2 regions of the Paenibacillus sp. Mc5Re-14 genome follow, and region 2 is predicted to be linked to the other one. Evidence: a T-box and tRNA genes for the amino acid it is inferred to sense, from the RefSeq annotation. Region 2 holds a T-box; the other holds one or more tRNA genes.

Region 1 (3,420 bases), 2.2 Mb from region 2:
CTCAACTTCGGGTCGCACTGGAAACTGGGGAGCTTGAGTGCAGAAGAGGAGAGTGGAATTCCACGTGTAGCGGTGAAATGCGTAGAGATGTGGAGGAACACCAGTGGCGAAGGCGACTCTCTGGGCTGTAACTGACGCTGAGGCGCGAAAGCGTGGGGAGCAAACAGGATTAGATACCCTGGTAGTCCACGCCGTAAACGATGAATGCTAGGTGTTAGGGGTTTCGATACCCTTGGTGCCGAAGTTAACACATTAAGCATTCCGCCTGGGGAGTACGGTCGCAAGACTGAAACTCAAAGGAATTGACGGGGACCCGCACAAGCAGTGGAGTATGTGGTTTAATTCGAAGCAACGCGAAGAACCTTACCAGGTCTTGACATCCCTTTGACCGGTCTAGAGATAGGCCTTTCCTTCGGGACAGAGGAGACAGGTGGTGCATGGTTGTCGTCAGCTCGTGTCGTGAGATGTTGGGTTAAGTCCCGCAACGAGCGCAACCCTTATGCTTAGTTGCCAGCAGGTCAAGCTGGGCACTCTAAGCAGACTGCCGGTGACAAACCGGAGGAAGGTGGGGATGACGTCAAATCATCATGCCCCTTATGACCTGGGCTACACACGTACTACAATGGCCGGTACAACGGGAAGCGAAGCCGCGAGGTGGAGCCAATCCTAGAAAAGCCGGTCTCAGTTCGGATTGTAGGCTGCAACTCGCCTACATGAAGTCGGAATTGCTAGTAATCGCGGATCAGCATGCCGCGGTGAATACGTTCCCGGGTCTTGTACACACCGCCCGTCACACCACGAGAGTTTACAACACCCGAAGTCGGTGAGGTAACCGCAAGGAGCCAGCCGCCGAAGGTGGGGTAGATGATTGGGGTGAAGTCGTAACAAGGTAGCCGTATCGGAAGGTGCGGCTGGATCACCTCCTTTCTATGGAGAATCGTTTCCTGCGATGGAAACATTCAAATATGAAGCGTAAGCTTCAAACTCAGGTTTAGGCCTGTTACTCACTCGTTGCTCAGTTTTGAGAGCTTAAACTCTCAAGCGTTTGGTGGCGATAGCGGAGGGGTTCCACACGTACCCATCCCGAACACGACCGTTAAGCCCTCCAGCGCCGATGGTACTTGGACCGCAGGGTCCTGGGAGAGTAGGACGCTGCCAAGCGCAACCACTAAAGAAAAAAACTTTTTTTGGTGGTTTATTATGGGCCCTTAGCTCAGCTGGTTAGAGCGCACCCCTGATAAGGGTGAGGTCGGTGGTTCGAGTCCACTAGGGCCCACCATAAATTTTATATTTTCTTTTGGGGCCATAGCTCAGCTGGGAGAGCGCCTGCCTTGCAAGCAGGAGGTCAGCGGTTCGATCCCGCTTGGCTCCACCAAAAGATTTATTATTGCACCTTGAAAACTGGATACCGAAACGAAATTGCGTTTTAGAATATTCCTTTAAGCTGATCTTGTGTAAACAAGTGAAATAAAGGTAGCATATCGTATTTACAATGTAGATACTAGGTTAAGCTACAAAGAGCACACGGAGGATGCCTAGGCGCCAGGAGCCGACGAAGGACGTGGCGAACAACGATAAGGCCTCGGGGAGCTGTAAGCAAGCTTTGATCCGGGGATGTCCGAATGGGGAAACCCGGCTGTCTTCATCGACAGTCACTACTCACTGAATTCATAGGTGAGTGAGAGGCAGACCAGGGGAACTGAAACATCTAAGTACCCTGAGGAAGAGAAAACAATAGTGATTCCGTCAGTAGCGGCGAGCGAACGCGGATTAGCCCAAACCAAGGAGCTTGCTCCTTGGGGTTGTGGGACGTCTCACATGGAGTTACAAAGGAACCGGTTAGATGAAGAGGTCTGGAAAGGCCCGCCAGAGAAGGTAAAAGCCCTGTAGTTCAAAACCCGTTCCCTCCGAGACGGATCCCGAGTAGTGCGGGGCACGTGAAACCCCGTATGAATCCGGCAGGACCATCTGCCAAGGCTAAATACTCCCTGGCGACCGATAGTGAAGCAGTACCGTGAGGGAAAGGTGAAAAGCACCCCGGAAGGGGAGTGAAATAGATCCTGAAACCGTGTGCTTACAAGAAGTCAGAGCCCAATTTAGGGGTGATGGCGTGCCTTTTGTAGAATGAACCGGCGAGTTACGTTCCCGTGCAAGGTTAAGGTGAAGAGCTGAAGCCGCAGCGAAAGCGAGTCTGAATAGGGCGAATGAGTACGTGGACGTAGACCCGAAACCGGGTGATCTACCCCTGTCCAGGGTGAAGGTGCGGTAACACGCACTGGAGGCCCGAACCCACGCATGTTGAAAAATGCGGGGATGAGGTGGGGGTAGCGGAGAAATTCCAATCGAACCCGGAGATAGCTGGTTCTCCCCGAAATAGCTTTAGGGCTAGCCTCGGAAAGAAGAATCGTGGAGGTAGAGCACTGATTGGGTGCGGGGCCCGCAAGGGTTACCAAGCTCAGTCAAACTCCGAATGCCATGGATTTAGTTCCGGGAGTCAGACAGTGAGTGCTAAGATCCATTGTCGAAAGGGAAACAGCCCAGACCATCAGCTAAGGTCCCCAAGTGTGTGTTAAGTGGGAAAGGATGTGGAGTTGCACAGACAACCAGGATGTTGGCTTAGAAGCAGCCACCATTGAAAGAGTGCGTAATAGCTCACTGGTCGAGTGACTCTGCGCCGAAAATGTAACGGGGCTAAACACACCACCGAAGCTATGGCTTGATGCATTGCATCAGGGGTAGGGGAGCGTTGAATGCGGGTTGAAGGTGTACCGGAAGGAGCGCTGGACTGCATTCAAGTGAGAATGCCGGTATGAGTAACGAAAAGATCTGTGAGAATCAGATCCGCCGAAAGCCTAAGGGTTCCTGAGGAAGGTTCGTCCGCTCAGGGTAAGTCGGGACCTAAGGCGAGGCCGATAGGCGTAGTCGAAGGACAACAGGTAGAAATTCCTGTACCACCGTAATCCGTGATGAGCGATGGGGTGACGCAGTAGGGTAGTGACGCGGACTGATGGATGTCCGTCTAAGCAGTGAGGCTGATGTGTAGGCAAATCCGCACATCGTTAAGGCTGGGCTGTGATGGGGAGCGAAAATTATAGTAGCGAAGGTCATGATCTCAGACTGCCAAGAAAAGCCTCTAGCCAGGAGAAGGTGCCCGTACCGCAAACCGACACAGGTAGGCGAGAAGAGAATTCTAAGGCGCGCGGAAGAACTCTCGTTAAGGAACTCGGCAAAATGACCCCGTAACTTCGGGAGAAGGGGTGCCTCGGTAGGGTGAATAGCCCGAGGGGGCCGCAGTGAAAAGGCCCAAGCGACTGTTTAGCAAAAACACAGGTCTGTGCGAAGCCGCAAGGCGAAGTATACGGGCTGACGCCTGCCCGGTGCTGGAAGGTTAAGGGGAGTGGTAAGCCTTCGGGCGAAGCT
Region 2 (3,420 bases):
GCCTTTGGAAAAACGTTTGCTATTCCATGGTGCACTATCGGACAGTAATGCCCAGCGGAAAGCATCTGTTCCGTACTCATCAATCACTTCCCACGGATCAATAACATTACCCTTCGATTTGGACATTTTCTGCCCCTGCTCATCCAGTACATGGCCTGTTGCCATGACAGCTTTGTAAGGAGCTTTGCCAGTCAACATCGTCGAAACCGCAAGCAAGCTATAGAACCAGCCACGAGTCTGGTCAATCCCTTCACAGATCATATCTGCCGGAAATTGCTGCTCAAACGTTTCATTATTCTCAAAAGGATAGTGATGCTGTGCAAACGGCATAGAGCCGCTATCGAACCATACATCGATGACTTCCGGTGTGCGAGTCATTTCGTATTTACCGCATTGGCTACGAACCTTGATATCATCTACATAAGGTTTGTGTAGCTCGATATCCGCTGGTACATCCCCAATTGCACGTTCTCTCAATTCAGCAATACTATGAGGTGCGAACTGTTCTCCAGTTTCCTCACAAACCCAGATATTGAGCGGTGTACCCCAATAGCGATCGCGACTGATGTTCCAATCCACCAGTTCCTCCAAAAACTTACCGAAGCGTCCTTCGCGTACATGGCCCGGGTACCATTCAACTTCGCTGTTGTTGGCAATCAGTTGATCCTTGATCGCAGTTGTTTTGATAAACCAGCTGTCCATCGCATAGTACAATAATGGAGTATCGCAGCGCCAGCAGAACGGATAGCTATGCTCGTATTTTTCCTTGCTGTACAGCAACCCTTTTTCGGACAGCATTTTCACAATATCTACATCACAATCTTTCACAAAACGGCCTGCAAAATCAGTGATTTCAGCTACATAGTTACCTTGGAGATCCACTACGTTGATAAAACCAACGCCATTTTCACGACATACGCGATAGTCATCCTCACCATGTGCCGGGGCCATATGAACGATACCTGTACCGCTGGAATCTGTTACGAACTTGGCACCCAGAATTTGGTTACCTTTCTCTACCTGAAAATAAGTAAATGGCGGGGTATAGGTTTGGCCTACCAGTTCTGAACCCGATAGCGTGCCAATCACTTCATGATCACCTTTAATTACGGTCTCAACAAGATTTTTAGCAACGATGTATACCCCATCTTCCTGCTTCACACGTGCGTATTCCAGCTCAGGGTTGACGGCGAGCGCCACGTGACTCGGCAAGGTCCAAGGTGTTGTCGTCCAGGCCAATACATATTCACCACTGCTATGCAGCTTGAATTTGGCCGTGGCACTCAGATCCTTTACATCTTTGTAGCCCTGTGCTACTTCATGGGAACTTAGTGTTGTCTGACAATCCGGGCAGTACGGACTCACACGATGACCACGATACAGCAGATCTTTCTCATGAATCGTCGCCAAAATGTTCCATACACTCTCGATATAGTTATTGTCCAAGGTAATGTATGGGTGATCGAGGTCTGTCCAGTATCCGATCGCTTCGGTTAAATCGCGCCACTGCTGCTCGTATTCAAACACGCTCGCTTTACATTTTTTAATAAATTTCTCAACACCGTATTCTTCAATTTCAGGCTTGTGAGAGATCCCCAGTTGCTTTTGCACACCCAGTTCTACCGGCAGGCCATGCGTATCCCAACCCGCCTTACGTACAACGCGGTATCCCTTCATGGTCTGATAGCGGCCGACGAAATCCTTAATTACGCGACCCAGCACATGACCGATGTGTGGTTTGCCGTTAGCTGTTGGTGGGCCCTCATAAAACACAAAATTAGGCTTTCCTTCACGATTGGTAATGGATTTACGGAACGTGTCCTCCTGTTTCCATTTGCTCAGGATGCGTAGGTCACGTGACCGTGCTTTTTCTTTAACATCCACTCTGTTCATAACGTCATACTTCCTCTCTGCTCATCATTAATTGTTCTAGCGCACTTAAAAAAAGCAACAAAAAAAGCCCCATCCCTGTAAAAGGGACGAGACTGTGCTCGCGTTACCACCCTGATTCCGTAATTAGACCAGTCTAAAGAAGACGATCTTGTCACGACTCTCTGAGCCCTACTCAACTTCAGCAGGGCGCCATTATAACGCATGGCAAACGGTGATTGCTTACACACGCCATAAATTTAAGCGCTTCAGCTCACTTCTCCGGGAGGATCTTCGGTCATGTTCTGAACGTTGGCTTGCACCGGAAGGCCAACTCTCTGAGGGACAAATCATGACGTACTCGTTCCCATCAACGAATTAAACATGTTAAATTCATCGAATATTAAACCAGCAACATCGTTGCCTTTGAATAACAACCATCAACCAATAGACGGATAATCGTTGAATTCAGTATAGTATTTACAGTTATAGCCTGTTTAAAGAAAAAAGTCAACCCTAACAAGACCTAATGAAAAGTTTGTCAGAAATCAAAATCAGTAAATTTCTTTCATTTCACGCTCGCGTTCCAGCACTTCGCGTTCCCGGTTTTCAAGTGCTTCCCAGCCATCTTGGCTTAACAAGTCAAGCTGTGCTTCCACCAATGTACGAAACCGTGCTCGGTAAATTGAAGCCTGTTTCTTCAGTTCTTCAACCTCCAACGCGATTTTGCGGGATTTGGACAATGCTTCGTTCACAATACGATCCGCATTTTTTTCCGCTTCCTTCACGATCAGTTGAGATTCTTTCTTGGCGTTGTTGCGAACTTCATCAGCTGCTTCCTGCGCGACAATAATTGTCTTACTCAGTGTATCCTCAATCGTCGCAAAATGATCGAGCTTCTCCTGTACGTTCAGCAACTGGGTGCTCAGTTCTTTATTTTCACGAATAACGCCCTCGTAATCCTTGATCACCTGATCCAAAAATTCATTAACCTGATCCTCATCATAACCGCGAAGCCGGCGGGCAAATTCCTTATTATGTATATCCAATGGCGTTAATGGCATGCCGTCCACCTCCTATAAGATTGACAAAAAATTCATTTTCCGCGTCACGACGCTCATTATCATCTATCGGTCATCATACCCCGTTTTGTGAATACTGTACAGAGCAAAATCGTTCCAGTTCTTCGCTATAGGTTAATTCTTTCGACAGAAAGCTCATGAATCCTGCCTACAGCTATACAAACTTACCAATTTTGACACGGAATCTACCCTTTTTTGTCATCCCGTCTGTTTCAAGCACTTTGAAACGCCCAAATCCCTGCATGGAAATAACGTCCCCAACCTTAAGTGAAGTAGATGGATTCTCCTCCACCTTCCAGTTTACCCGACATCGTCCCGCTCGAATCGGTGTTAATATTTTACTGCGACTCAATTTGTAGACGTCACTGGCAACCCCGTCCAGACGCAAAGAAGCGACCGTCAGATCCATCGCCTCTAATGCAACTTCCTTCGTTCGGAGACTTGCTACTGGCAACAGTTCTGTCCAAAC

What was found. A T-box is a leader RNA that pairs with one kind of tRNA and senses whether it is charged. The one in region 2 lies ahead of ileS (isoleucine--tRNA ligase), so its partner is inferred to be a tRNA-Ile.
Region 1: it encodes a tRNA-Ile, which carries the amino acid that the T-box ahead of ileS (isoleucine--tRNA ligase) is inferred to sense. The anticodon was not compared.

What each region holds. Positions count from the first base shown of each region.
Region 1 covers NZ_CVPD01000001.1:2,307,696-2,311,115, reverse strand. Annotated here, with positions in the region: rRNA gene BN1546_RS10560 (16S ribosomal RNA) at 1-927, shown strand, start outside; rRNA gene rrf (5S ribosomal RNA) at 1,045-1,161, shown strand; tRNA gene BN1546_RS10550 (tRNA-Ile) at 1,203-1,279, shown strand; tRNA gene BN1546_RS10545 (tRNA-Ala) at 1,300-1,375, shown strand; rRNA gene BN1546_RS10540 (23S ribosomal RNA) at 1,505-3,420, shown strand, end outside.
Region 2 covers NZ_CVPD01000001.1:4,537,916-4,541,335, reverse strand. Annotated here, with positions in the region: gene ileS (isoleucine--tRNA ligase) at 1-1,893, opposite strand, end outside; T-box leader at 1,973-2,252, opposite strand; gene BN1546_RS20800 (DivIVA domain-containing protein) at 2,424-2,933, opposite strand; gene BN1546_RS20795 (YlmH family RNA-binding protein) at 3,106-3,420, opposite strand, start outside.